One region of the Photobacterium sp. GB-72 genome, then DNA from elsewhere that is predicted to be linked to it. Evidence: predicted binding sites of a transcription regulator. Region 1 holds the regulator's gene; the other holds the start of a gene.
What was found. The regulator CRP, encoded in region 1, controls carbon source genes, mostly activating them, when cyclic AMP is high. The targets are predictions, from matches to a motif close to TGTGANNNNNNTCACA.
Positions count from the first base shown of each region.

Region 2: the regulator CRP is predicted to act here: its motif matches at 8,586-8,601, upstream of cdd (cytidine deaminase).

Region 1 covers NZ_PYNV01000010.1:143,173-158,541, reverse strand. Annotated here, with positions in the region: gene C9J40_RS12955 (WD40 repeat domain-containing protein) at 1-756, shown strand, start outside; gene C9J40_RS12950 (SlyX family protein) at 765-986, shown strand; gene slyD (peptidylprolyl isomerase) at 1,060-1,623, opposite strand; gene C9J40_RS12940 (YheV family putative zinc ribbon protein) at 1,706-1,915, opposite strand; gene kefB (glutathione-regulated potassium-efflux system protein KefB) at 1,951-3,756, opposite strand; gene kefG (glutathione-regulated potassium-efflux system ancillary protein KefG) at 3,746-4,336, opposite strand; gene C9J40_RS12925 (ABC transporter ATP-binding protein) at 4,566-6,488, shown strand; gene C9J40_RS12920 (LysE family translocator) at 6,567-7,166, opposite strand; gene C9J40_RS12915 (PLP-dependent aminotransferase family protein) at 7,345-8,748, shown strand; gene C9J40_RS12910 (hydrolase) at 8,761-9,732, shown strand; gene C9J40_RS12905 (YheU family protein) at 9,793-10,008, shown strand; gene C9J40_RS12900 (phosphoribulokinase) at 10,190-11,059, shown strand; gene C9J40_RS12895 (OsmC family protein) at 11,129-11,533, opposite strand; gene crp (cAMP-activated global transcriptional regulator CRP) at 11,913-12,545, shown strand; gene C9J40_RS12885 (hypothetical protein) at 12,726-12,908, shown strand; gene C9J40_RS12880 (DUF1338 domain-containing protein) at 12,963-13,751, opposite strand; gene astD (succinylglutamate-semialdehyde dehydrogenase) at 13,796-15,253, opposite strand; gene astA (arginine N-succinyltransferase) at 15,283-15,369, opposite strand, start outside.
Region 2 covers NZ_PYNV01000021.1:1,967-17,335, forward strand. Annotated here, with positions in the region: gene C9J40_RS18630 (peptidyl-prolyl cis-trans isomerase) at 1-6, shown strand, start outside; gene C9J40_RS18635 (HupE/UreJ family protein) at 1-1,033, shown strand, start outside; gene C9J40_RS18640 (antibiotic biosynthesis monooxygenase) at 1,143-1,445, shown strand; gene C9J40_RS18645 (hypothetical protein) at 1,509-1,811, opposite strand; gene C9J40_RS18650 (sensor domain-containing diguanylate cyclase) at 2,241-3,209, shown strand; gene C9J40_RS18655 (serine hydrolase) at 3,425-4,600, shown strand; gene sbcB (exodeoxyribonuclease I) at 5,150-6,571, shown strand; gene C9J40_RS18665 (hypothetical protein) at 6,811-7,332, shown strand; gene C9J40_RS18670 (CidA/LrgA family protein) at 7,458-7,802, shown strand; gene C9J40_RS18675 (CidB/LrgB family autolysis modulator) at 7,799-8,482, shown strand; gene cdd (cytidine deaminase) at 8,711-9,598, shown strand; gene C9J40_RS18685 (DMT family transporter) at 9,748-10,632, shown strand; gene purT (formate-dependent phosphoribosylglycinamide formyltransferase) at 10,826-12,004, shown strand; gene C9J40_RS18695 (thiopurine S-methyltransferase) at 12,110-12,748, opposite strand; gene C9J40_RS18700 (PLP-dependent aminotransferase family protein) at 12,878-14,215, opposite strand; gene C9J40_RS18705 (NAD(P)-dependent oxidoreductase) at 14,523-15,369, shown strand, end outside.

The DNA of each region.
Region 1 (15,369 bases):
CAAGATCAACATCACAGTACGGTGATAAGTAGCCATATTTCTGACAATAAACGTTTTGCTATCACGGCCACAGCACAAAATTTTGCTATTTGGGATCTTGGCTGGTCCCAAGCACAAGGTTTATGGTCGATTGATGACACTACCATTAGAGATGTCGCTATTGCCAATAATGGCGACGACATCTTATTAGCGCTAAGTAATGGTAAGGCCTTATTTATCAATATTAGCACAGGAAGACGACTTGAGTTTTTAGCTCATCAAGAGAAAGTTAATAGTGTCGCTCTCTCTCCTAATGGCCGTTACGCGCTATCCGGCGGCAATGATCATAATGGCTATTTATGGGATACCCGAACAGGACAAATCTTGTATGGTTTCCCTCATAAAAGTCGCATTACTCGAGTCGCACTACAACGAGATGGAAAATTTGCCCTGACTGCCGATGGCACCAATGACGTCTTTATTTGGGATTTAACCAACGGCAAGAAAGTATCAGAGCTAGACATTACCCTTCGCCAACAAACCCTTTCGAGTGCGCGTTTTTCTGATGATGGTTCAATGGTAGCAACTGGCACTCCCTCACGCCGAGTGGAGTTATGGCAAACATCGGATGGGAAAAATATCGGTAGTTGGAAGGCGGAACGTCAGCAAGACACTCGACCCGCTACAGCAGTGGTGTATGATGTCGCTATTAGCCCAACAGGTAACGTCATCTCTGGATCATCATCTGGATTTGCCCAAGCCTGGTCAACCGATTGAAAACGACCATGACTGAGATTGAACAATTACAACACCGTATTGATGAACTTGAAATGAAACAAGCCTTTCAAGAGCAAACTATTGATGATCTTAATGATGCCCTTACCAAACAACAGTTCATGATTGACCGCATGGAAGTTCAGATGAGATTTTTAGTGGGTAAGGTAAAAGGCATGCAAGCACCAAATATGGCTAGCGAGTCGGAAGAAACTCCGCCGCCACACTATTAATCGTGTTTGACTAAAAAATGAAAATAAAAAAGGAAGCCTAAGCTTCCTTTTTTATTGATATCATTTGATGATATTAGTGAGAGCAGCAACCGCCTTTCTCTTCGCCACCGCAGCAACCTTCGTCACTGTTACCGTGATCGCCACAACCGCCTTCGCCGCCACAACAACCACCACCTTGATGTAGGTGACCGTGTGCAATTTCTTCTTCAGTCGCTGCGCGTACTGCAACAACTTCAACATCAAAACCTAGCGTTTGACCAGCAAGCATGTGGTTACCATCAACAACTACGTGATCGCCATCAACTTCAGTTACTTCAACAGGGATTGGACCTTGATCAGTATCTGCTAGGAAACGCATACCAACAGTAATTTCATCAACACCTTGGAATACGTTTGCAGGAACACGTTGAACCATTTCGTCCATGTGCTCGCCGTAAGCGTCAGCAGGAGCAACAGTTACTTCGAACTTGTCGCCAGCTACATGACCTTCAAGCGCTGCTTCAAGGCCAGGAATTAGATTGTTATGACCGTGAAGGTAATCAAGTGGAGCTTCAACTGTTGATTGATCTACAACTACACCATCTTCAGTTTTCACTTGGTAAGCTAGGCTTACTACTGTGTCTTTAGCGACTTTCATGTTTACTCCAAAATTTGAGCTTGGGGTGATAAGTTTTGCTCGACATCATACAGGATAATATGGCAATGATGCTAATTCCGTATTAGTCAGGCTTGAAAACACCTATCACTTGTTGTTTGGTCGTTGACGAAAGTTGTTCACTTTCTTGTACCGATTGTGGCACCCGTGTATCTGCATGATCACAAGCCACACACTCGACATATTCAACATCATCTTGTTGCCACCAGCGTAAAGTATCGATGGTTTGACAACTAGGGCATGCAGCCCCTGCGATAAATCGTTTTTTTATCATCCTGCTCTTTCCTTGATCATCACACAAGCGCTAGCTTAATCCCAACCATGATGGCGCTCTTCCTCACCTCGCATTTCACGATCGAAAATTTCTTCTAACTCTTTACGGGCTTCTTTTTGCCTTGATGCTAAATTGACGTCTTCACTATGCTGCGGCAATAGGTCCCGTAAGGCTTGTGTATCTATTTTACGAAAATGTGCCTCAGCACGTTTCGCTTTATACGGATGCATACCTAAAGATATGAGGGCTTGGCGACCTAAATCAAGAGCACCAGCAAAAGTTTCACGTGAGAAACATTCAACGCCTTGACCTAGTAATTGATGCGCTTCAACACGACTTCTCGCCCGCGCTAATATTTTTAAGTGCGGGAAATGTTGCTGACACATAGCCACCACTTCCATGACTTCTGTCGGTGCATCAGTACAGATAATAATTGCTTCCGCATTATCTGCCCCTGCTGCGCGGAGCAAATCTAACTGAGTAGCATCACCGTAAAAAACTTTATAACCGAACTTGCGTAAAAATTGGATTTGGCTCGGATCGCGCTCAAGTACGGTTACTTTAATTTTATTAGCAAACAGTAATCGTCCTATAACTTGTCCAAAGCGTCCAAAACCCGTAATGATGACACGGGGGGCACGATCAACAATATCCGACTCTGGCTCAGGTTGCTCACTCGCTTTGAAGCTTCGCACAAACCAGCGATTTTGAAGCGTTAATACGAGCGGCGTTGTCATCATTGATATACTTACAACCACCAGCAAGAAAGCTAATAATTGCGCATCGAGTAAACCTTCAGCACGAGCGGCAGTAAACAAGACAAACGCAAACTCACCACCCTGACTTAAAATCGCCGCCATCTGACTACGTGACTTTTCTCTTACGCCAAATATCCGGGCTAAAAGATAGAGCACGATGCCTTTTACTGCGATTAATGCTAATACCGCGGCTAAAATCTGTAATGGATATTGCCACAGTAACCCAATATTTACCGCCATACCCACTGAGATAAAAAACAGCCCCAGTAATAACCCTTTAAACGGCTCTATCGCAATTTCTAATTCATGGCGATATTCGCTCTCAGCTAATAGCACCCCCGCTAAGAATGCCCCTAACGCCATGGATAATCCAAGCGCCTGCATAATCAATGCAATACCAAGCACTAACAGTAATGCCGCAACATTAAACAGTTCACGAACACCACTCATCACCACATAACGAAACAGTGGACGAAGTAAAAAATGTCCACCGACAAGGAGTACGGCGATACCCCCTAACATCCAAAATGCATCATTCCAACTCCCCCCTTTACCACCAGCGAGAGCTGGGAGTAAAGCAAGCATTGGGATCACCGCTATATCTTGAAATAGCAGTACCGCAAAACCCGATTGCCCCGTTTCACTTCCTGATAATTGCTGCTCTTCTATTACACGCAGTGCAATTGCTGTTGAAGATAACGCCAGCCCCATGCCAATCACGGCTGAATCGCGCCACGTCAGCGAAGGTAAAAAGCCATTAAGGCTCATAACCACTACGGCAATAACCCCACTGGTGATCACCACCTGTCCACCACCTAACCCTAAAATGGGTTTACGCATTTGCCACAGTGTTTTCGGATTAAGCTCTAAACCAATCAGAAACAGTAACAACACAACGCCAAATTCAGAGAAATGGAGGATAGCATCAACATCGGAGATCAAGCCTAAGCCCCAAGGGCCAATGGCAATACCCGCAATCAAATAGCCTAACACTGAACCTAAGCCAAGCTTTTGCGCCAAAGGGACGGCAATAATAGCTGCGGCCAAAAAAACCACACTTAGAACAAGGAAATCATTGGTCATTGTTGGTCTCCTTCTTCGTTAAGCTAATTCGAGGCTCAATAATCAAAGGGTTCGCTAACCATGATTGGTATGCGCGTGCATGTTGGTTTAATTCATCCTGCGTGACGCGTCTTGCCCAGTGCAAGATAAGTGGCGGTAACCAATGCATTTGGCAAAGATCAGCACAAATTTCAAATGGCTTTAAAATGGTATCAATACCATAACGGTTATAACCATCTGGACTATAAGCTTCTGCTCCACCGCCAGTCGTGATCACCGAGCGCCAATATTTACCCACGGTTTCATTACCGTCACCGTGAGCGAAGCCTTTGCTTAACACTCTATCAAACCACTCTTTCAACAATGATGGGCAGGAATACATATAGAGCGGATGCTGGAAAATAATGATGTCGTGACTCGCGATCAGCTCATGCTCTGCGACAACATCGATAAAGAAATCGGGGTACGTGGCATATAAATCATGCACAGTAACGTGACCTAATAGCTCAATGTCTTGCAACATTGCGCGATTAGCAACGGACTCATCAGGATCAGGATGAGCAAAAATAATGAGAATTGATGGTAAGTTTTGTCGTGTCATAACATCCTTTGACAATCGTTCATATTCATCATGTGCAACAATAAGGACTTGCTCAGTATTATTCCATCATACCTAATTGTTAACAAACATGATCTTTTGTTTATCATTTGTTCAGCAAAACGTAACCTAAAGCAATAGAGAGATGTTAGCCACTCTGCGCTGTTTGAGTTAGACTTCCGCCCATAAGTCCAGTTTATTTAGTGGAGCGGGCAAGACCCCGGCAATATTGATGATTATCTTTTCAGATATCCAACTTCTACGTGGTGGCAAAGTATTACTTGAAAACGCCACTTCAACGATCCACCCGGGCGACAAAGTCGGTCTTGTCGGTAAAAACGGTTGTGGTAAATCGACCCTGTTCGCTTTACTGAAAAATGAGCTCAGCTTAGATGCTGGCAACTGCCAATTTCCGAGTAACTGGGAAATGGCATGGGTTGCTCAGGAGACACCTGCGTTAGAGCGCGCAGCTATTGAGTATGTCATTGATGGCGACCGTGAATACCGTGAACTTGAACGCCAACTCCTTGCCGCAGAACAAGCTGATGATGGTACTAAAGTCGCAGAGCTTCACGGTAAAATGGACACCATTGGTGGCTATAGTATCAATGCTCGTGCGGCTGAATTACTTGACGGCCTAGGCTTTTCACAGCACCAGATGCAATGGAACCTGACCCAATTTTCGGGTGGTTGGCGTATGCGTCTTAACCTTGCTCAAGCGCTATTATGCCGCTCTGATCTGCTACTACTCGATGAGCCAACTAACCACTTAGATTTAGATGCCGTAATGTGGCTGGAAAAATGGCTCCAAAGCTACCGTGGTACCTTAGTGTTAATTTCCCATGACCGTGATTTCTTAGATCCTGTGGTTAACCGCATTATCCATATTGAAAATCAAACCATGCACAGTTACACCGGTAACTATTCATCGTTTGAAGTACAACGCGCCGAAAAACTGGTGCTACAACAAGCGATGTACCAGAAACAACAAAAGCAAATGACGCACATGCAGTCATACATTGAACGTTTCCGTTACAAGGCCAGTAAAGCACGCCAAGCGCAAAGTCGTATTAAAGCCCTCGAACGTATGGAAAAAGTGTTACCGGCTCAGTTTGATAACCCATTCAGTTTTGAATTCCGCGAGCCAAGTGCTCTGCCGAACCCAATCTTAATGATGGATCAAGTTGCCGCAGGTTATGACGACTTACTGATTTTAGAAAAAATTCGCCTGAATCTTGTTCCTGGTAGTCGTATTGGCCTACTTGGTCGAAATGGTGCCGGTAAATCGACTCTGATAAAAATGCTATCGGGTGATTTACCAGCGAAAGCCGGTGATATGGCGTATTCGCAAGGGGTTAAAATTGGTTACTTTGCCCAGCACCAATTAGAAACCTTGTACCTTGATGATACCCCAGTTCAGCATATGGCACGTATTGCGCCACAAGCAACCGAGCAACAACTCCGTGATTATTTAGGTAGTTTTGGTTTTATTGGTGATAAAGCACTAGAAAAAGTCGGTCCGTTTTCTGGCGGTGAGAAAGCCCGCTTAGTGCTAGCACTGATTGTATGGCAACGTCCTAACCTATTACTGCTCGATGAGCCAACCAACCACCTTGATTTAGATATGCGCCAAGCACTAACGTTGGCACTGCAATCTTATGAAGGTGCAATGGTTATTGTCAGTCACGACCGTTACTTACTACGTGCGACAACCGATGACTTATATTTAGTACATGATCGCCAAGTCGTACCGTTTGATGGTGATTTAAATGATTATCACAAATGGCTTACCGAGCAACAGCGTAATGAGCGCCGTGATCAACAAGCAACAAAACCTGAAACCAACAAAGATAACAGCGCGGCATCGCGTAAAGAGCAAAAACGTTTAGAGGCAGAGTTCCGTAAACAAACAGCCCCTATTCGTAAAGAAATCACCAAGCTTGAAAAGCAAATGGATAAGCTCAATGCCATCATCACCGATGCTGAAACCGCATTAAGCGATAGCAGTATTTATGAGGCCGAGAACAAAGTCCGTATGAATGAGCAATTAAAACTGCAAGGCGATGCAAAATCGGATTTGGAAGATGTAGAAGTTGCTTGGATGGAGTTACAAGAGCAATTAGAAGAGATGGAATCTCAATTTAGTGCCGAATAATATCGCCTAACACCTATAACGCCAACGAGTACTTCGTTGGCGTTGTTATTTTTAGTTATCTAGAACAAAGGGCAACCACTACCAAATCATCATCACGCATGCTGCCGTTAGTGCTCCCATCGTCTGATTAAACCGAATCGTGCGACGTTCTGATGTTAGCCAATGACGTATCACCACTCCAGTTGCAGTCCATAGCGAAACGCAAACAAAACCCACCACGAAAAATACCGATACAATCATTAATATCGATAACCAATAGTGCTCCCCGCTAACGGCGAAGGTGCTTACTGCCGTTGCTGACATCATCCATGCTTTAGGATTAACGTATTGAAACAGAGCAGCAGAGAATACACTCATCGGTTTCGCCTTCACTGTTTGCTCTGCTTTACTCATGCTGCCAGCGGTGGCTATTTTCCATGCTAAATACAATAAGTACGCACACCCAACAACTTTTAATACCTCGTGAACCATAGGATAACGTTCAAAAATAATGCCGAGCCCTGCCGCCAGTAAACTGATCATGCTCGCCATACCCACACTGATCCCCGTAATATGCGGAACACTACGCCAATAACCAAAGTTTGCTCCAGAGGCGGTCACCATCATATTGTTAGGCCCCGGCGTGCCTGTCATTAATATGGCAAATAAAATAACTGAGATGATTGTTGATCCTTCCACACACTTTCCTTAATAAACGATAGAAATAAAACTATCCAGATCATCCCTCACGAAATTGTACCGATACAATTTTAGTTATTTCGCGACAACATAAAAAATCTCTGGCAATACGGTTGTTTTGTGCGCACAATTTAACCTAACAAGGGAAGTTATTAAGATCAAAGGATTTATTGTCACCATGACAATCGAGAAAAAGTTATTAAATATCCAACTTATCGCTAAAACTAAAGAACCACTTTATCGTCAAATTGCAGATGGAATTGCACGAGCTATCGAGCAAGGTGACATCGCAATTGGGGAGAAACTCCCCACACACCGCGCACTTGCCGATCAATTACAGGTTACCGTCGGTACAGTGACACGTGCTTATGCAGAAGCGGAACGACGTCATCTTGTCGAAGCACGTATTGGGGCTGGGACGTATGTCTGTGATAACAATAAAAACCATCACTGGATCTATCAATTAGAAGAGTTACAGACTGAAGAATGTAATTTCGGCTATAACATTCCTCCGCGATTTGATCGCAGTGAGATGATAAGCAACGCCATGGCAAAAATTAGTGCTAATCCCTCGCAATTAAATGACATGATGTTGTATCAGCCACCACAAGGGATCGATAATCATCGTCATATCGTTTGCCAATGGTTAAATCAAAAAGGCATTGATGTTTCATCAGAGCAGATGTATTTCACCTCAGGCGCACAACATGCTGCGGAATTATTGCTGAGTATTTTCTGTCGTGCTGGTGATACCGTGTTAGTCGAATACTTTTGCTACCCCGGCTTTCTAACCCTTGCTCGTCAACATGGTATTACCCTAAAAAGTGTTGAGATGGATGAAGATGGGGTGATCCCTGCCAGTCTCGCATCGGCCTGTGAACTCTACCAACCACGGCTAATATATTTAACACCAACCCAGCAAAACCCAACTTCGGTAACAATGCCGCTCTCTCGTCGTGAAGAAGTGATTAGCGTGTGTCGTGAGCATAATGTGTTAATTGCGGAAGATGACGTCAACGGATTACTGCCGCCCTCACCGCCACCGCCTTTAATCAACCTAGCACCTGAACATGTAATCCACATCGGAGGGTTATCAAAATGCCTCGCACCAGGACTTCGCTTAGGTTACATCCAAGTGCCGAAACAGTGGCAGCAACATCTAAGTGCAGCACTCTATAACCACAGCTTAATGATCAGCCCACTGCTCTCTGCTATCGCTTGTGAATTAATTGTTCAAGGTGATGCCGATCGGGTATTAACGACCGTTCGTACTGAAATACAACAACGGCAATTATTGGTACAGCAATACCTTGGTGAGTTTGCCATTACAACCCAGACTTTTAGTTTTCATGTTTGGCTGCAATTACCAGAAGACTGGCGCTTAAGTGATTTTATGGCGGCAACAACAGCCCGTGGGGTTATAGTTAAATCAGCAGAATTATTTACTCCTAGAGGTAATCATATTCAACCAGCAGTACGGCTCGCCATTAGCTCACCGCTAAACCAACAGCAATTGATCTTTGGCTTAAAAACCATTGCCGAGTTATTACGCCACCCCCCTTTATCCCATTTTTCGCTGTAACAGAGGATATTCATGTCTCAATTTACGCCAGCATCAGGATTACAAAATCCACACATTCAAACCTTATTACCGCGATTTGTTCGTCGCCAGCCACTATTCACACCTGTGACGCAACGACTGACCACACCTGATGATGACTTTCTTGATCTCGCTTGGACAGAAGCTCCTACAGACGATAGCAAACCATTAATGATCCTATTCCATGGTTTAGAAGGCAGCTTCCATAGTCCGTATGCCAATGGACTATTATATGCTGCAAAACAACAAGGTTGGCTTGGGGTTATGATGCATTTTAGAGGCTGCAGTGGTGAGCTAAACCGTCAACCTAGAGGCTATCACTCAGGTGAAGTCAATGATGCTCGCTTTTTCATTACATGGTTACGTGAGCAATTCCCCCTACGGCCTTTTATCGCAGTGGGAGTATCCCTTGGCGGTAATATGCTGATTAACTATCTTGCAAAATATGGTGATGACAGTGATCTCGTTGCCGCTCAAGCGGTATCTCCCCCATTAAATTTAACCTCATGCTCGGCACGTATTCAACAAGGTTTTTCTAAGATCTATCAGCAATATCTACTCAACTCGATGAAGCGCACAATGGCAAAACGAATAACACTTCATCAAGATAAAATGCCTATCACCCACCAGCAATTAGCTGCGATAAATACGGTATGGCAATTTGATCAGCACATTACCGCCCCTCTCCATGGTTTTATTGATGCTGACGATTATTATCAACGTTGTAGTGGCCTTCAACAGCTCAACTTGATCAGTACACCACTGCGGATTATCCATGCCAAAGACGATCCGTTCATGACCGAATCGGTGATCCCATCACAACCATTGCCGAGTAATATCGACTACAACTTATATGAAAAAGGTGGCCATGTTGGGTTCGTTAGTGGTTCTATTTTTAAACCGACGTTTTGGCTCGAACACAGCGTTCCAACATGGTTTAAAACCAAACTCACCACTCCTCAATAGGGCTAGTGATATTTTTATCATATACTGCGCGTATCAGTAACGCAGTCGACGAGACATAAAATGATCATTCCTTGGCAAGATATCGCCCCAGAAACACTGACTAACCTGATTGAACAATTTGTGCTACGTGAAGGCACTGATTACGGTGAAGTTGAAATGAGCTTAGAAAACAAAGTGAATTATGTGATGCAGCAACTGAAATCCGGTGATGCTGTGATTGTATTTTCTGAATTGCATGAATCTGTCGACATAAAATTACGCAATCAGTTGCAATAAGTTTTATTAATGTGAGTCGTGCCCAGAGAGTTACGACTCAAAACTTGCCTCCGCTAGCAGTTTCACTTTTCAATCCCGACATCCCTGTTAACTTGTAGTAGCATTGTTGCCCGATCAGGTAATTTTATTATTGCCTGCTTTCTCATTTATCTTTCGATAATCAACAACGACAAGGTTAGTCATGTCTGCAAAACATCCTATTATTGCAGTTACTGGTTCATCAGGAGCAGGAACCACGACGACTTCTGAAGCATTCCGAAAGATGTTCAATATGATGAACATTAATGCGGCATGGCTAGAAGGCGATAGCTTCCATCGCTATACCCGCCCTGAAATGGACACTGAGATCCGCAAAGCTAAAGAGCAAGGTCGACATATCAGCTATTTTGGCTCAGAAGCCAATGACTTTGCCCAATTAGAGCAATTTTTCAAACAATATGGTGAAGATGGCACAGGCCGCTTTCGCCGTTATCTACACACATTTGACGAAGCCGTACCCTACAACCAAATGCCCGGAACGTTTACTCCGTGGCAACAGTTAGCAGAAAACACTGATTTACTCTTTTATGAAGGCTTACATGGTGGGGTTGTCGATGGCGAGATCCATGTCGCACAGCATGTTGATCTTCTTATTGGCATGGTACCCATTGTTAACTTGGAGTGGATCCAAAAAATTGTTCGTGACACGAGAGATCGAGGGCACTCTCGCGAAGCGGTGATGGAGTCAATCGTTCGCTCCATGGACGATTACTTAAATTATTTAACTCCGCAATTTTCACGCACACATATCAACTTTCAACGTGTACCAACCGTTGATACCTCAAACCCGGTGAGTGCCAAAGGGATCCCAAGCTTAGATGAAAGCTTTGTTGTGATCCGATTTCGCGGTTTAAATAATGTCGATTTTCCGTATTTACTTTCCATGATCCAAGGCTCATTTATGTCACGTCATAACACGCTTGTCGTCCCTGGTGGAAAAATGAGTTTTGCAATGGAATTGATCATGCGCCCCCTTATCGAGAAACTGATTAATACAGGGAAAATCAGTTAAGTTTGCACAAACGAAAATAAATAGAAAAAAGGTTGGCACAAACACCAACCTTTTTCATCTCAATCATTATTAAGCAGTGATGATTTCATACGAATGAGTCAACTTAACCTTTTCACCAATCATCAAGCATACAGAGCAATATTTCTCTAAAGAATCAGCAATGGTGTTAGCCACTAAGGTTTCATTTAAATCAAAACCTGAAACAATAAAATGCAAATTGGCTGCGGTAAATAAACGTGGCGCTTGCTCTCGACGCTCAGCTGAAATAAGAACCTCACAACCCACAATATTTTGCGCTTGGGATTGTAAACCACTGACAACATCTACTGAGCTACACCCTCCCGCCGCCATTAATACCAATTCCATTGGACTTGGAGCTTTATCCCCTCCATTACCATCCATGACTACACTATGACCGGAGCTAGATTGACCTAAAAAAGTCATATCTTCTACCCATTTTACTCGGGACTGCATCGCTTAATCCTTATTCAAACGCCCAATAATTGTCTCTAGTCTTATTGATTAAATAATGAATGTAAATCCTAATTCTCCGCCTTAATAACAACTTTTTTCCTCTCTAAAAATCGTCGTAATAATCATTACTTATCGCACCACTTAAAATTATCTCGCCGCATTGTGATCCTGTGCACAGTTATCCATATGAAATGAACGAATCTACTAGATCAATATCAAGAAAAAGGCGCAGAAAAAGGATACACTCTAACTTATTCAAGTTAGCTTGCAGCCCAGCGGCTGAATGGATACCCTATCAGTAGGCAGTTTTTTTTCTCGTGATAAAAGTTAGAAAAGAAACCAATGCTGTTGGGCAACAAATGCAGAGGAAGTTAGTAATATGGTTCCAGGTAAACCGCAAACAGATCCAACTTTAGAGTGGTTTCTTTCCCATTGTCATATTCACAAGTACCCATCGAAAAGTACGCTGATCCACGCAGGTGAGAAAGCAGAAACGTTGTACTACATTGTGAAGGGTTCTGTTGCTGTACTAATCAAGGATGAAGAAGGTAAGGAGATGATCCTTTCTTACCTAAACCAAGGTGACTTTATTGGTGAGCTTGGCTTATTCGAAGAAGATCAAGAGCGTACTGCTTGGGTTCGTGCGAAAAGTCCTTGTGAAGTAGCAGAAATTTCATTCAAAAAATTCCGTCAGTTAATTCAGGTTAACCCTGATATTCTGATGCGCTTATCTGCTCAAATGGCAAGTCGCCTACAAGTGACAAGCCAGAAAGTAGGTGATTTGGCATTCTTAGATGTTACAGGTCGTATCGCACAGACATTGCTAAATCTTGCAAAACAACCAGATGCAATGACGCACCCTGATGGCATGCAGATTAAGATCACTCGTCAAGAAATCGGTCAAATTGTTGGCTGTTCTCGTGAAACAGTGGGTCGTATTCTGAAAATGCTTGAAGAGCAGAACCTAATCTCTGCTCACGGTAAGACGATTGTTGTTTACGGTACGCGTTAATTTTTAACGTCTTTAACCGTACGAAAAAAGCCGCACACTGTTGCGGCTTTTTTATTTCTGATTGATTAATAATCCCCCCCATAAATACCTTTAAAAAGTGTGCCATTAATTAACTTGTATTGCTCAAATTAAATGCTAAATTCAAGCAATGAATGGACTTCATCTTTTTTTGGTTTTTATATGGATATTGAACGTTTTGCCCCGAATAGCTACACCACTGTACCTGGCGCTATCGCTCCTCAACCTACAACTATTGAGATGACAGGCTTTAGTGACCGTCGTTGTTATTTAGAACAGCAAACAGGTTTACGTCGCTGTCCTGTTGAAGACAGTGGTATTTGGGGATCTCCCCTAGATAATTAACAGATTTAAAAAAAGCAGCCAATTGGCTGCTTTTTATTGCATTGTTTACACTGTTCAAGAGTTATAAGTACTTTCAAAGATCTTATCTGCCGAAGCTTCTACAAATCCGGTATAAATCTCACCATCTGGCTGTAAATAACGTTTAGCAAACTCATAAAATCCGCCAGAGACCAACATCTCACCATCAGAAAACGTGACCATGACTTTATCAGCCATGGTTGCTGATTGCTCTAACATCACAGTAGGATCGCCTTTTACCGCACCTCCCGCCTGATTAATGTCAAAACCACTTGATTCGAGAAAATGGTTCACTTCAGAAATTTCATTAAATTGCTCAAGCTGATTAATATCAACAGTAAAATGATTAGCACCAAAACCATGCGCTGCCACCCACCCTGCATATTCACTTTCTGCATTTAAAAACTGATAACTATCACGGCTTAATTGCCATGGTTTACCTTGAGAAAGAAAAGCAGGATCAGCAAAATAAGCATCATCAACTTGATCGACAAGCTGACGTACTTCTGTTTGTAACTCTGTTGAACATAATCCTAATTGCAGTTCACTAATAAATACTTTAGGCGCAGCGGGATCGGGGTGTTCAAAGTGCTCTGCATATAACTTTTTCGCTTTGAAATGATATCGACCTTTGGGTTTATAACCTAACGCAATAAATGGAGCCGCTAATCTTGCTAAACCACATTTAGGTAGTGCAAAGGTACGCAACGCAATATGATCATTTCTAAGTGGCGCATCTTCGGTAAGTAATTGCCGAATATTCAGCGCTGAAGGGCATAATCGCTGAGTATAATCTTGCCATAACGCGGTAAATAATTGTTCCATGCTGCACAATCCTTACTGTAAGTAATACAGTGAACCTATTAGTCTCAGAGTGAAATACCCGGAGATAACTGCTCAGGTAAGCATGTTGCCTCACCTTCCATTGATGCCATTGGGTAAGCACAATAATCAGCAGCGTAGTAAGCACTTGGGCGTAAATTACCAGATGCTCCTGGGCCACCAAACGGTGCATCTCCACTCGCTCCCGTTAACTGGCGATTACGATTTACAATCCCCGCGCGAATATGATCAATAAAATATTGCCATTCACTATCATCGGTTGATACAAGCCCGGCTGATAAGCCATAACGGGTGTCGTTCGCAAGACACACGGCTTGAGCAAGATCTTGATAACGCACTACCTGCAATAATGGGCCAAAATATTCTTCATCGGGTAAATTTTCGATATTCGTAACATCAACGATCCCAGGTGTAACCACCGCTCCCTGTCCGCGCTTTGCCTCTACCAATACTTCGCCACCAAGCGATACTAATTGTCGTTGAGTTTGCACAATATTGTCTGCGGCTTGGCGGGAGATTTGAGGCCCCATAAACGGCGCAGGCTCGGCAAATGGTCCATCGACAACAATAGCTTTGGTTGCTTCCACTAAAGCTGCCAACAACGCATCCCCTTCGCTACCCAAGGGTAAGTATAGTCGGCGAGCACAAGTACACCGTTGTCCTGCGCTGATAAAAGCAGATTGTAAAATGGTATAAACGGTAGCATTGAGATCACCATAAGCATTGGAGATCACCATCGGGTTATTCCCCCCCATTTCTAATGCCAGCATCTTGCCCGGTTGACCTGCAAATTGGCGATGCAGAATATGCCCAGTATTGGCACTGCCCGTAAATAATAAACCATCAATATCTTTTGAAGCGGCGAGTGCCTCTCCAGTTGGGCGAGCTCCCTGCATAAGATTAATAACCCCATCAGGTAATCCGGCTTGTTGCCAGAGTTTCATTACAACTTCAGCCGTTTTAGGCGTTAATTCAGAAGGTTTGAATACCACCGTATTACCTGCAAGCAATGCAGGTACGATGTGGCCATTGGGTAAATGACCGGGGAAATTATAAGGCCCAAATACAGCCATCACCCCTAATGGTCGATGACGTACAACTGCTGTCGTACCTGCGATATCTTTCTCGCGTTGGCCTGTCCGTTCATGATAAGCACGTAAAGAAATCGCCACTTTCCCCACCATTGCTCCTGCTTCTGTTCGCGTCTCCCATAACGGTTTACCCGTTTCTTCTGCTATCGTAATGGCAATATTTTCACTATTGGCTTTCACCAGCTCAGCAAATTTTTCCACGATGGTTTGGCGCTCAACAAGGGAAGTATGACGCCATTGAAGTAATGCTTCACGCGCGGCATTCACCGCTTGCGAGACTTGCTCACTTGTCGCGGCTCGGCCTTGCCAAATCACTTCATCAGTAAAGGGGTTGAGCGATGCCATCTCATCACCTAAACCATCAACCCATTGACCCGCAATCCATTGACTCATACTTTTCTCCCCTCTTTATATTCGTAGTTTTACAGCTCAATAAAGCGCACAGGCTCACCGGTATTAACCATGAGAGTATCAGCGACCTCTTGCGTCATAACCACGGTTTGCGCTTT
Region 2 (15,369 bases), on a different contig from region 1:
GTATAAGCACATCTCTTATTTTATGTGGCGCTTAGTTGTTGGCACAGTCGTTGGCGCCCTGATTACGGTAGTAATGGCACCACTGGCAATGGCGCATCCTTATCAGCCCTCAGTGGGTTTGATCACACAGTTAGATAATCAACAATATAAGTTGGCGTTAAAACTACCGGTAATTGCAGGTGAACATACACAAATAACACCCACCTTAACTAATGGCGGCACGGTACGTTTATTGTCATCACAGCGAAGTGACAATGGTTTCGGAATGGATGAACAAGATTATTTGCTGCAACTTAAAGCGAATACATCATCACCGACTCTGGTATTTAACGGACTAAAAACAGGCCAGCTACTCACGCAGTTAACGCAAAAAGATGGGAAAGTGAGTACGCTTGCGCTGTATAAAGGGCATAACAGCCTACACTTAACCGATAAGATCTCGATTTGGACAACAATAAAGCTATTTGTCACCTTAGGTATCACCCATATCTTAACGGGGATTGATCACCTAATGTTTGTGGCGGGCTTATTGTTATTTACGCGCGATTTTAAAACCTTCTTAAAGGCCATTACCTGTTTTACCTTAGCCCACAGTATTACGTTAAGTTTATCTGCGCTTAATCTGGTACACATTCCAGAGCCGCCAGTAGAAACGGGAATTGCACTGAGTATTTTGTTTTTGTGTTATGAGCTTACTCGCCCTTATGACAAACAACATCCAACATTAAGCCGAAAATTTCCGTGGATAATTTCATTTTCCTTTGGTTTGTTACATGGATTGGGGTTTGCCAGCGCATTAAAAGAAGTAGGATTAAGCCAAACCAGCATTCCATTAGCCCTCGCCTGTTTTAATATTGGTGTTGAGATCGGGCAATTGATCTTCTTATCGTTTCTTATCGTGCTATTGAAGTTGTGCGCTAAAGTGCCTGTATTTCATCATAAGTTCTTTCAAAAAGTGCCTTTATATACCATGGGGATCATGGCGTCTTTTTGGTTTATTCAACGGGCGTACATTATGTTCCATGTTTTATAGTGGAAGTTACAGAGAACATATATTGTATTTTTGCTGCTAGCTTGCATTCACCAATACTGTAATAGTGGCAAGACAAAAATAAAAACTGAAGTTAGTAAAGGAAGTCATCATGTATATTGCAATGAACCGTTTTAAAATCCGTTTAGGCTCTGAGCAAGAATTTATCGATATCTGGAAGAACCGCGATACCTACCTAGATACCGTACCGGGTTTTCAATCATTCAACTTGCTTCAAGGTGCATCAAGCGATGAGTACACCCTGTTTGCATCGCACTCAGTATGGGATTCTCGCCAAGCGTTTGAAGACTGGACACAATCAGAAGCATTCCGTAAAGCTCATGCTAATGCTCGCGGTAATAAAGACATTTACTTAGGTGCACCAAACTTTGAAGGGTTTGAAAGCTGCCTATAATTTACATTTAGCAAGAAATATATACCCAAATACGATTTACCTGTGTTTGGGTATTTTTATTGCCTAAATGCTGAAGAGATCTTTAAACATCACAAGATAAAACACCACCGCGATCACGCCTAATAGCCAAGCTAATACAGTAAAAACAATGCCCAAATACATCACTTTCTCGCTGACCAGCTTAGAGATCAGCTTTACAGAAAGATAAGATGAAACGATAAAACCAGAGCCGACTATCAACAAAACAACATTGATCAGAGGATGGCTAAGACTCTCACCATGAAGCAACATATAAGTACCAATCGTACCCGCAAAAGACAGTACGGGGATCAGATATATAATCAGAAATATCGCTGCAGTGCTCACATTTACTCCATCTTAGTTTAGGCGCGATGACACGTCACAATGCCGTTCAACATTTATAACAGCACCTTACGTACCTAGCCTTGCAAGGTAAACGTGCCACAACGATATATACACATAGTCGTGCGTTGTATCACATTAGATATAAGTAAAGAAATTGGCAGATACATTACCTATCACACCACACTTATAGAAAATTAAGTCACTTCTCTAACAAACACTTGTTATCACTAAAAAACAATTAATAGCTTTTAAATTAAAAGACTTAAGTGCAATTGTTAACAAACAAAATAGATAACGTATTCCCACTTCGCGAATGTTAAATAAATGCTAAAATTAAGAAAATTTATTAAAAATGATATGCCTATTGTGAAGAAAGAATCGATACTTTTATCTGCACATCGCAAATTCAATTTATTATTGAGTGACCTTGTGCTGAGCTCAAAAATTGAACCTTTCCTAGAGCAAATGGTTGATATGGTAGAAAGTTTTTTACCAGGCAGTAAAGTATCCATTCTCACTTTAAATCAACAACAAGGCACCTTACATACAGGGATAAAGAACAACCTTCCTGATTTTTATAATGAGGCTGTTAATGGTATCAAAATCGGAAAAAATGTAGGAAGTTGTGGTGCTGCTGCCTTTCTTAACAAAACAATCATTGCTAGCAATATCAATGAACACCCAAACTGGAAGCCGTTTTTAGCCGTTACACAAAAAGCGAATCTACATTCTTGCTGGTCTGTACCTTATACCGATTCAAACTCAAATGTATTAGGCACATTCGCCATTTATCATAACGAGCCTAAATCACCTTCGGACATTGAAGAAGAAATCGTTAATGTGGCAGCACTCATTATATCAGTCGCTTACGAGAAATTAATACTCGAAGAACAGCTACGCTTTAGCGCAACACATGATGAATTAACCAAGCTTCATAATCGTACTTATTTAAATGAAGTCGCAACTAAATTTTTATCACTGTGCCTACGAAAAAATTTAAAAAGCTCACTGTTATTTATCGATCTAGATAAATTTAAATTAGTGAATGATAATTTGGGTCACAAAGTTGGTGATGATCTACTTGTTTTAGTTTCAGACGTTATATCTCAACAAGTACGTGACTGTGATATTGCATCCCGTTTTGGTGGCGATGAGTTTATTATCGTAATGGAAAACACCCATACAAGAGATGGTACTCAAGTCGCAAACCGACTTCACGACGCTATTATGGCCAAAGTACCATCCGATATATTGGATTTAGGATTTGGTGTAAGCATTGGTGTCGCAACGTCAACAGAAGAAAATCAAGCCTTAGATCAACTCATTCAGAAAGCAGACCAAGCAATGTATCATGCAAAGCAGCACCGTTTAGGTGTTTATAGCGATACGTCACTTTAACTAAAGCAGCATATCTTTGAGTAAACTTTCTCACTGATCTGCAAATAATCTTGTGCTTACTCCCGTTATCTTTCATCCAAAATGTAATTATTTCACATTATAAATTAAATCAATTCCAACACGTAAATTAAGAACCATTAGATTGATTTTCAACCTACCGACATGTTAATAAATTGTTTAATTTATTTTAAGTGAACAAATTTTAAGCAGCCAAGATGAAACGTATTATCAAAATCGGATTATTATTATCACCTGCTATTTTTATCTTATGGATGATAACCTTTCCTCCTAAAACTGACATGAGTGATTTTAATTGGACTCAAACGTCTGAACAAAATGATTGGAAAGTTAGCTCCCCCAAAGCAGAAGGTTTTAACCCAGATAAGCTAATTGAACTTCACCAACAAGTAACCTTACGTAAGTCAAAAAAGATGCAGTCATTGCTGATAACACGGAATGATAAATTAATTTTTGAACAATATTACCCTGTTAGGCACTCTGGAGATGGCACCCCAATGCCAGATTTTTTTCCACCTTCACCCGATACGTATCACAATATAAAATCAGTTACCAAGACGGTCACATCAACATTAATTGGCCATCTTTTATATAAAAAAGAAATAGCCAATACTGATGTCTCGCTGTTTGATTATTTTAATAAAAAAGATATCCCCAATTTTGAAAAGAAAAGGCAAATTAAACTTCGACATGCTTTAGATTTCAATAGTGGTCTTGATTGGGCAGAATGGCATGAAAGACATAGCGATGCGATGTCCATGTGGTTATCCGATGACCCTTATCAATATATTTTCCAAAAAGGTATTAAAGATCAGCCCGGTAAAACATTTGTCTATCAAGGAGCTATGAGTGTATTACTAGGTGGAGTAATAGAAAAAATCACAAAGATGAACCTTAAAGAATATACCAATCAAGCACTATTCCAACCACTAGGTATCACTCATTATGATTGGTTTGCTCATGAAGTGACCGGTGATTATTTAGGTTCATCAGGTTTATATTTACGTCCAAGAGATCTTGCGAAGTTAGGACAACTTTATATAAACCAAGGGGTATGGAATGGTCAGCGTATTTTTTCAAAACAATGGGCACAAGAGTCTTTAAAACCTAAAGGTAAATTTTGGCCTAATAAGTCTATTGCTTACGGCCATAACTGGTGGTTTCCAACAATAAAAAAAGAGGGTAAAAAAATAGATATAGCAGGAATGAGAGGTACAGGTGGTCAAGAAGTTTTTATCATTCCACAGCTCCAACTGACGATTGTTATCACATCAGGTGCGTATATGGATCAAGATGATACTTACCCTTTTAAGCTGATCGTCGATTATATTCTGCCGTCACTTGGGATCGACGAAGCCGAATATATAACATAAAGTATTTATACGAGTACCGTTAGTTATGTAAGCTTAAGGTACTAATAATTTGCTGTATTTGGCTCCCTTTTTATTTGAATGCATTTTCTCTTTTTTATAACGTTACGCATCACGCTCTCCCCTTCACCACCGAGGTCTTATTCACCCACCTCGGTGGTGGTTTACAGAAAAATTTTATTCTCCTGAGAGCATGAGCTGTTAGCGCAATTTGCTCTTTCGGAAGAACCGAGACATTAATTTCTATCCAAACCAATAAACCCAGCAGCAATATCTTTAAGTAAGCTTTCTAACTGCTCTGCAAATAAAATAGTGACGCCATCAGTATTTTGGAAGTCCTATATCTCAACACCACGATTAATTTATCCGCGTCTCGCCTTGCCTATTTGCCCTTAAATACGGGATACTTAATGTTATGCGTGCTTAGGGTTTTACTCTTAAGCGTTTAACGACTTAAATACAATAAACTGCTGAATTTATAAGCGGTTTTAACAACAAGCCATTGCTTAGATAAAGAGTAATAATAACAACCGTAATGGCTATGGATGATTTATGAACGATAAGAACCAAGCAACACTTTATTGGATTGACTACGAGACGTTTGGCGCAAGCCCTGCCAATGATCGTCCTTGCCAGTTTGCGGGTGTCCGTACTGATATGGACATGAACATTATTGGTGAGCCACTCGTTATTTACTGTAAGCCACCAGCAGATTACTTACCGTCACCTGAAGCGTGTCTAATCACGGGTATTACACCGCAAGAAGCGATGGAAAAAGGCTTATCAGAGCCTGAGTTTATTGAAGCCATTCATGCTGAACTGTCAAAACCCAACACATGTGTTATTGGTTACAACAACGTTCGTTTTGATGATGAAGTAACGCGCTACTCCTTATACCGTAACTTCTTCGACCCATACGGTTGGGCGTGGCAAAATGGTAACTCGCGTTGGGATTTATTAGATATTATGCGTACTTGTTACGCATTACGCCCAGAGGGTGTCAACTGGCCGCTGGATGATGAAGATCGCCCTAGCTTTAAACTTGAAAAGCTGTCTGTTGCCAATGGTATTGAACACGCGAATGCTCACGATGCAATGGCTGATGTTTACGCGACAATCGAGCTGGCTAAAATCATTAAAACGAATCAACCTAAGTTGTTTGATTACCTGTTTGATTTACGTCATAAGCGCAAACTACAAGAATTAATCGATATTGTTAACTTAACACCGTTAGTGCATATCTCTGGCATGTTTGGTACTGATTTTGGCAATACGAGTTGGATTGTACCAATAGCATGGCACCCTGATAATAAGAACGCTGTTATTACAGTGAACCTTGCACTTGATCCTACCCCATTAATTGAGCTTGATGCCGACCAACTGCGTGAGCGTTTATATACTAAGCGTGTTGATTTAGCGCCAGATGAATTACCGGTGCCCGTTAAAGAAGTGCATTTGAATAAGTGCCCTGTTCTTGCTCCAGCTAAAACATTAAAAGCTGAAGATGCCGCGCGTTTAGGGATTGATAGAGAGCAATGTTTAAAGAACCTTGCCTTGATTAAACGGCACCCTGAAATTCGTGAAAAGTTAATCGAAATGTTTAGTGTTAAACGTGAATATGCGGCTAACGATAATGTTGATGCGATGCTCTACGATGGGTTCTTCTCAACAGCGGATCGTTCAACCATGGATATTATCCGTGAAACAGCGCCCGATCAGTTAGCTTCCCTTGAAATCAATGTCGATGACAAGCGTATTAAGCCGCTGTTATTCCGCTATCGTGCCCGTAATTTCCCAATGACGTTAAGTTATGAAGAGCAAATACGTTGGAAGCATCATTGTCAGGATTTCTTTGAGGTGAATATGCCAAAGTATATGGAGAACTTTGAGGCAGTCGCCTACGAACATGAATCTGACGAAAGTAAGATGAAGGTTTTACACTCACTTTATGATTATATATCTAAATTGGTTTAAGCCTTTTTACTAACACGATAGCGATGAATGAAGCCTATTACGTGACTTTCTTTTTGAATGTCGCGAATAGGCTTCTTTTTTTTAAGATTTTTATGTAGTGATTTATTTGATGATTACGTCATTAACGTTAACAATTAAAGACAACAATAAAACGGCTCACTGATTTGCGTTTATTAATAACGGAATAGCGATCATTGATACCGTGACGCTCGAGATCTATTAAGCGGTAGGTGTGCACTATGACAACACAAACCCTATTGAAATGTTATAGCTACGACAAAATAGATTTTTTTCCTGAAAAGCATCTATTGATATGGAAAGATCATACGCAAACGTTATTAACGCGAGAAGAATCTCGGTTATTAGAAGTGTTATGTCTCTGCGCTGGAGAAGTGATTGGAGCCGATTCACTCTACCGTAAAACGTTTACATCATTAGATGCGTTTGAAGAAACCAGTGATCACAATTATGACTTGAACTTACTACTGGTATCACTTACAGGGAAGTTACAATGTAACGGAGTAATGGCGATACCTATCCATGTTGTGCCTCACTATGGCTTTCGTGTCCCATTACCTTCGAAAACATCACGTCGACTGCCTTTTACTACCCGCCCTTGCCCTCGTGCTACCCCCTCTAAAAAAAAGCCATTGTTATTCAATAAGGCATGGTTTAAGTATGTGGTAATTGATTTTATTTGGCTAAAAGTGACGATTCTTTTGACACTTGCCGCGCTCATTGGTCTATTTTTGTGGAATTAAGCATCAATAAATATCACGCGATCTACATTTTTTAACGAATTATCTAAATAATGCTCTTTTTTGTGTGACAAATAACACGTTTATTTGTATGATAAATAAAATTTTCTAGCATTACTTTTTTTACTATGGATTACATTCGATCTTTTGCCATTGTTATGTTTTGCTTTTTACTTGGTCAAGGCATACAACATCTGACTCATTTGCCGATCCCTGGCAGTATTATTGGCTTGTTTTTACTGTTCTTTGGCCTCGTTACTGGCATATGCAAAACAAAATGGGTCGATAAAACCTGTAATTTACTCATCAAACACATGGCATTGCTATTCGTGCCTGTTGGAGTTGGCTTAATAAACTACCTTGGTTTAATTAAGCACAATGCAACTATCATCTTTGCGAGCACATTAGGCAGCACATTAATTGTATTGCTTGTGATCGGCCTTGCGCTTCATCATAAGGAAAAAGAGTCATGATCTGGTTAGTTGCAACGCTAGTGGTATTTTACAGCATGCGCTATTTAGCAATGAAGATTCGTAATCCACTTTTTAATCCATTGCTCATTTCGCTGATTATTTTAATCGCTGCACTGCATTGGTTACAGGTGCCGTATGAAACCTACTTTGCAGATAACGAAATAATTAACTATTTGTTAGGTCCTGCGGTAGTGGCCTTAGCCTTACCTTTATATCAGCAACTGCCTTTAATTAAGCGTAAGTGGAAAACCATTTTAAGTGCCTGTTTTGTTGGTAGTATCTTGTCAATGACATTTGGTACCTCCATTGCGTTTTTAATGGGTGCTGATGCTCAACTTGCAGCCAGTATTTTACCTAAATCTATTACCACACCACTTGCGATGGCCGCTTCTCAACAAATTGGCGGGATTCCTGCGATTACAGCAGCAATGGTGATTATTGTTGGTCTATTTGGTGCGGTGTTAGGTTATCCAGTGATGAAACTGGTCCGTATTTACCATCCGTTAGCAAAAGGGTTAACGATTGGTACGGTATCTCATGCTTTAGGTACAGCAAAAGCTGTCGAAGAAAATTATCAAGAAGGGGCATTTAGCTCATTAGCGTTAGTGATCTGTGGGATCATGACAACGTTACTCGCTCCCATCATGTTCCCTATTTTAGAACACCTGTTTTTCCACTAAGTTAGTCCTATCTCATGTTATGAGCTTAAACACTAATTCTTATTAGTTTTAAGTTCATAATGTTTTGATAACTATTTATTACAGGAAAAATTACATTTACATGTGTGAGTTCGCTCTCGATAATGTACACCATCCTGCGCTATCATTATTAATGTGACTCAAATCACACTTGATTAATGGCAATTAACTTAGAATGTTTCTCCATCAACAATACGGAGTAACACACCAATGCACGCAAAAGTTATGGATGCATTAGGTCAATTACCTAAAGAGCTTGCATCAGCTTTACGACCAATTATTGAAGATAAAGATTTTGATTCAACAATTAGTCCTGAACAATTTGAACAGTTAGTTTCCCAAACTAATTTATCTGATACTGATCTTCGTCTTGCTCTCCTTCCTGTTGCTGCTGCTTACGCTGTTGTTCCTATTTCTAATTTCTATGTTGGTGCTATTGTTCGTGGTACATCTGGTCGCCTATATTTCGGTGCAAATATGGAATTTGTAGGCGCAAGTATGGCGTGTACGATCCATGCTGAGCAATCTGCAATTAGCCATGCTTGGATCAAAGGTGAAATAGGCATTAAAGACGTAACGATTAACTACAGCCCTTGCGGTCACTGTCGTCAGTTCATGAATGAATTGAATACGGCGCAAGATTTAGTTATTCAACTTCCTGAACGTCAGCCAATGACACTGCAACAATACCTGCCTGAATCTTTCGGCCCTGCTGATCTTGGGATTAAAGATGCGCTATTAAGCGACATTAATAATGGTATTACGATTGCTGAGCAATCAGAGCTTGCTGTTGCTGCTTGTGATGCTGCAAACCGCTCTCATGCACCGTACTCTAAGAACTTCAGTGGTGTTGCATTAAAAGCCAAAGATGGTCGTGTTTTTGTGGGTATGTATGCTGAAAATGCGGCATTTAACCCAAGCCTACCACCGCTGCAAGTTGCGCTAATCAACATGAATATGTCAGGTTACAAACTATCTGAATTAGTTGAAGCGGCATTAGTAGAAAGTGCAGAAAGCCTAATCAGTCAATTAGCGCGTACTCAAGCACTACTAGAAGCACTAAATCCTGATATTCAAATGACTTATGTTGCTTACTAATCGTTAGTGCTAGCAATATCTGTTGATGTAAGACCGCCATAATAGGCGGTTTTTTATTGCCTAATGCATTCAACACAATCAGTTATATTGGCTATCTAAAAACAAAAGCGTATTATCTCGCTATGCTTTTTTGACGAAACCAATTTTTAATGTCTGATTCACATACCCCAGTTCATAACCCAGTCCAAGGTGCCGGATGGATGCTTTCTGCAGGCCTTGCCTTTGCGATTGTAAATAGCCTTGCACAATTTCTCAGTATTAAGCTCCATGTCTCTTCAACTACTTTTGCGTTAATCCAATACTTTGTTGCACTGGTGGCTATGCTGCCATGGCTGAGAACCATGGGTATTCGCCGTTCACTAAAGACAGAGCAATTCTTCCAGCACTGTTTCCGTGTCTTTCTTGCGGTGATTGGTATCCAACTCTGGCTATGGGCACTTGCCTATCCTGTTCCTATTTGGCAAGGCATTGCACTGCTTATGACTTCACCGTTATTTGCAACTATTGGCTCAGGTGTATTACTAAAAGAGAAAGTTGGCGCTGCACGTTGGTGCGCAACGCTTGCTGGCTTTATTGGTGCAATGATCATTTTAGAGCCGTGGTCTGATTCATTTAGTATTGCGACATTATTACCTGTCGGCGCTGCGGTTTTCTGGGCGGGTTATTCTTTGATGGTGAAAAAGCAATCTACTACAGAATCACCAACCACTGTTGTGATGTATTTACTTATTCTGATCACGCCATTTAACTTGTTACTGGCTCTACCTGATTTTACTATGCCAACAGGCGGCACAACATGGACATTAATCATCGCTGCTGGTCTGTTAACCGCACTGGCACAATGGGCGATTGCTAAAGCCTATGCCGTCGCTGATGCGTCATTTGTTCAACCATTCGACCACGCAAAATTACCACTAAACGTGTTAGGTGGTTGGCTTGTATTTGGTTGGGTACCACCGGGTCGATTATGGTTAGGTGCGGCGATTATTATTGCTTCTGTGGCCTTTATCACCCAGTGGGAAAAGCGAAAATAGCAAGTAACAACCGTACCCCATAAAAGATTCACTAACCGCCTTCTTGGCGGTTTTTTATTATAAGCTCTAAAGCTTTTCTAATATTTACTATTAAAGTCTATTTAAATCCCGACGCAAACGTTTGCTTAAATAAAAAAACAAGGTATTATCACGCCCAACCAACACTATCCAACATAAATAGTAAGGAATAATAATGTTAGGTACAGCTAATGGTTCAAATGCAACACGTGTTTTACTTTTAGGCTCTGGCGAGCTTGGCAAAGAAGTCGCGATTGAATGCCAACGTTTAGGTATTGAAGTGATTGCCGCAGATCGCTACCCCAACGCGCCAGCAATGCAAGTTGCACATCGTAGCCATGTAATTGATATGCTCGATGGCGAGGCGTTAAAACACATTATTGAACTAGAAAAGCCCGACTACGTTGTTCCTGAAATTGAAGCCATTGCCACTGACACGCTTGTAGAATTAGAGCAGCAAGGTGTTAACGTTGTGCCTACCGCTAATGCGACGAAACTGACAATGAACCGAGAAGGTATTCGTTGCCTAGCCGCTGAAACCTTATCGATTCCTACATCACCTTATGAATTTGCCGATCAATTTGATGATTTCTCAGCAGCGGTACATCGCGTTGGTATGCCATGTGTCGTAAAGCCAATTATGAGTTCATCAGGTAAAGGTCAAAGCGTGATTAAAACCGAGGCGGATATTGAATCTGCTTGGCAATACGCACAAGAAGGCGGTCGTGCTGGTGCGGGTCGTGTGATCATTGAAGGCTTTGTTGATTTTGATTACGAAATCACCTTATTAACTGTTCGTGCGGTCGATGGTGTGCATTTCTGTGCACCTATTGGTCATCGTCAAGAAGATGGGGATTACCGTGAGTCATGGCAGCCACAGCAAATGTCTGAAGCAGCATTAAAAGCGGCACAGGATGTGGCAGAAAAAGTAGTGAACGCACTTGGCGGTTTTGGTTTATTTGGTGTTGAGCTATTTATTAAAGGCGATACCGTGTTATTCAGTGAAGTCTCTCCTCGCCCACATGATACGGGTATGGTGACGCTTATTTCACAAGAGTTATCAGAATTTGCGCTTCACGTTCGCGCTTTCCTTGGTTTACCCATTCAACACATCACCCAATATGGCCCATCAGCTTCTGCAGTGATCCTTGCTGAAGGTGTATCATCAAACATCCGTTTCGATAACCTGTTACCTGCACTCTCTCGCCCACAAACACAGATCCGATTATTTGGTAAACCTGAAATTAATGGTCGTCGTCGTTTAGGTGTCGCGCTTACACGTCGAGAAGATATTGTTAGCGCAGTAAATGATGCCGTCAATGCCGCTGGTGATGTTGAAGTCATTTTCGATTAACCACGCTTAACCCAGCATATTACAATTTCTCTATCAGCAAAAAGGCATGGTTTCCACTAATAAGAAACCATGCCTTTATTTTTATCTGTACTTTATAACAACAAGTTATACTTCAATTAACCATACTTCTTCGGCAAATCGCGATAAACCACGTTGGCGACGAGGATGACTTTCATCGGCATCATCACGTTCAAGATGCGTCACTTTACAACCCGCAAATAATGCTTCAACGTCTGCTTTTGGCACTGAGAAAGGAGGCCCTGCCAATTCATCTTGTGGGTAGTCTAACGTCACCAACAAAATACGACCGCCAGTTTTAACCAACGATAACAGTTTGTCGACGTACATTTGTCGCATATCTTCTGGCATTGCAATTAATGCAGCGCGATCATAAACCACATCGACAGGATCGATATTTAGCGTGAAGTAATCACCTTGGTAAATCGAAATCTCATCAAATTGGTAAAGATGTTGATGGCCAACGCCTGTCACTAACGGCGTATACAGGTTTTCTGCAAAAAAGGCTTTAACTGCAATATCACTCAGCTCAACCCCAATCACGTGGTCATGTTTTTGTGCTAACCACACAAGATCTTCCGACTTACCGCACATAGGGACAAACACGCGATCATCACGTTGTGCATTTAACGCCGACCAATGCTTGATCAGTAACGGATTAACCTCTGATAAGTGAAAACCAATTCGATTTTCTGCCCAGCGTGAGTGCCAAAATTCTGCATCCATTTTATGACTCGACTTTTTCTAATTAAAATAATAATGCTGAAATAATAACATAGGTCAGTGGCTTTCAAAGAGTGCTAACAGTCGCTTTTTATAACTTCGCAGTGACTGTCAATTTTGCTATCTTTGCGCTTAAAACGGGATAACGCTGCTGACTTCAGAGTGAGCTAAATCGCGTAATAATGTTAAACCTTGTTGTAACCGCTGCTCAGAATTAATAGCCATTAGAGACAAACGGATATGCTTCGGATCGTCGCCATTTGCATTAAAATAACGCCCACTACTGACAATTAACCCTTGGTTTTTTGCTTCCATCACAAAGCGTTCCTGCTGCCAATGTTGAGGCAACGGCCACCAGATTTGAAAACCAGTTTCATTACCATCATGGCTTAAAATATCACGGGCTAGTTGTTGCCTTTTACAGGCAGTTTCACGCTGGTTTTCTGCTAACTCAAAGGCTTCACCACTCTCAATTAACTGCGTTGCCGCAATATAATTTAGCGGTGACGATAGCCAAATGTTAGCGCGAATAGTGGCCTGTAAAACCGCGATATGTGATTCGGGTACTTTTAAAAAGCCACAGCGTAAAGCAGGACTAAGGGCTTTTGATAAACCTGAAATATGAAAGCTATGCAGTGGAATGCGATTACTGATCGCGGCGATAGGATCTGGATTTAAAAAGCCGTAGATATCATCTTCAATTAACCAAATATTATTGCGTTCAATCACTGTTGCAATGGCATCTCGTCTTATTGGCGGCATGGTGATACCTGTTGGGTTTTGATGAGATGGCACGACAATGACTAATTTAGGCTGATGTTGAGTGATCACCTGTTGCAGATCATCAGGGCACATTCCCTGCTCATCAAGTTTGACCCCAACCACATGACGACCTGCTGCTTGAGCGATCGCCATAATACCGGGGTAAGTTAAGGCTTCTACCGCGATGGTATCACCAGGCTCTGTTAACGTATGAATAAGTAACGATAAGCCATGCTGTGCGCCATTCGTCAACAAGGTATTTTTAACATTCCCCCCTTCCAAACCAAACTTTTTCGCCCATGTTACAGCAGCCAAACGATGGCTTTCATGGCCTGAATGTTCGGTATAGCCCATTAAATGACAACTCAGTTGCTCTGCCGCATTCATCATGGCATCACGCAGTGGAGACAGGTTTTGAGACAAGCAAGGTTGCAAGATAGAGAAGTTAAAATCAGTTTCATCATCAGCAGGTTGAATGACATCGCTGAGTCTTGATGGTGAGCATACAAATGTTCCACGCCCAACAAACGATTCCACGCGTTTTTTATCTACCAGTAACTGATATGCTTTAGCTACCGTCGCGGGAGTGGTGTTTAATTCATCCGCAAGTACACGGTGTGTCGGCAATTTAAACCCTTTCGGATATTCACCATTGTCTATGCGTGCCTCTATTGTTTTTGCTATTTGTTTATATTTAGCGACACTCACAGTCTGATCCTATATTTATCATTATCACCAATCACTTAACTAACTTTAACCAAGTTAGCTCAAAAATGATACCTTAAATAAACAAATTGACATATGTCAATGTAACCCCTAGTGTACTAACCATCATTTGGTAACCATTTAGCTAACAATGAGCACAAATGGATAAAATCTGACATTACAAAGGTAGTTACAACCTTTAATAACAAACGTTCAGCTCGCCATCGTTTATGAATAAAGGCATTGCCTGCTGACGACATATCGCATAATGACATAACTCAATTTTACTGTATTTGGTAAGGAGAAACCTATGACAACAAGTATCGCTTTTATTGGTTTGGGTGTAATGGGCTTCCCAATGGCACGTCACCTGTTTAATTCAGGTTTCGACACCACTGTGTATAACCGCACGACCTCTAAAGCACAGCAATGGGCATCGGAGTTTTCAGGACAATACAGTGAAACACCGCGTGAAGCTGCTCAGAGCCGAGATGTGGTTGCGCTTTGTGTTGGTAACGATAATGACGTTCGAAGCGTTGTATTTGGCGCTGACGGCGTTTTAGCAGGCATGAAAGCGGGCTCTACGCTTGTTGATCATACGACAACCTCTGCGGAACTTGCTGAAGAGTTAGCGAAAGCATGCTTAGCTCAAGGCGTTAACTTTGTTGATGCGCCAGTTTCTGGTGGTCAAGCAGGTGCTGAAAATGGTGCACTTACTATCATGTGCGGTGGCGAACAAGCTGTTTTTGATAACGTATTACCGATTTTAAACAGCTACGCGAAACAAGCGGTATTGGTTGGCGGTTATGGACAAGGTCAACGCTGTAAAATGGTGAATCAAATTTGTATTGCCGGTGTACTACAAGGATTGAGTGAAGCATTAACGCTGGCACAAAAATCAAACCTTGATATCGAACAAGTTGTCAGCGTACTAAAGCATGGCGCGGCGGGCTCTTGGCAGATGGAAAATCGTGCTAAAACGATGGCTGAAGATAAATTTGATTTTGGCTTTGCTATTGATTGGATGCGTAAAGATCTTGGCTTTTGTTTAGATGAAGCGAAAAAACACGATCTTGAATTACCACTGACGGACGCAGTAGATAAACGTTATGGCTTATTACAAAACGAAGGGCTAGGCAGAATGGATACATCTGTCT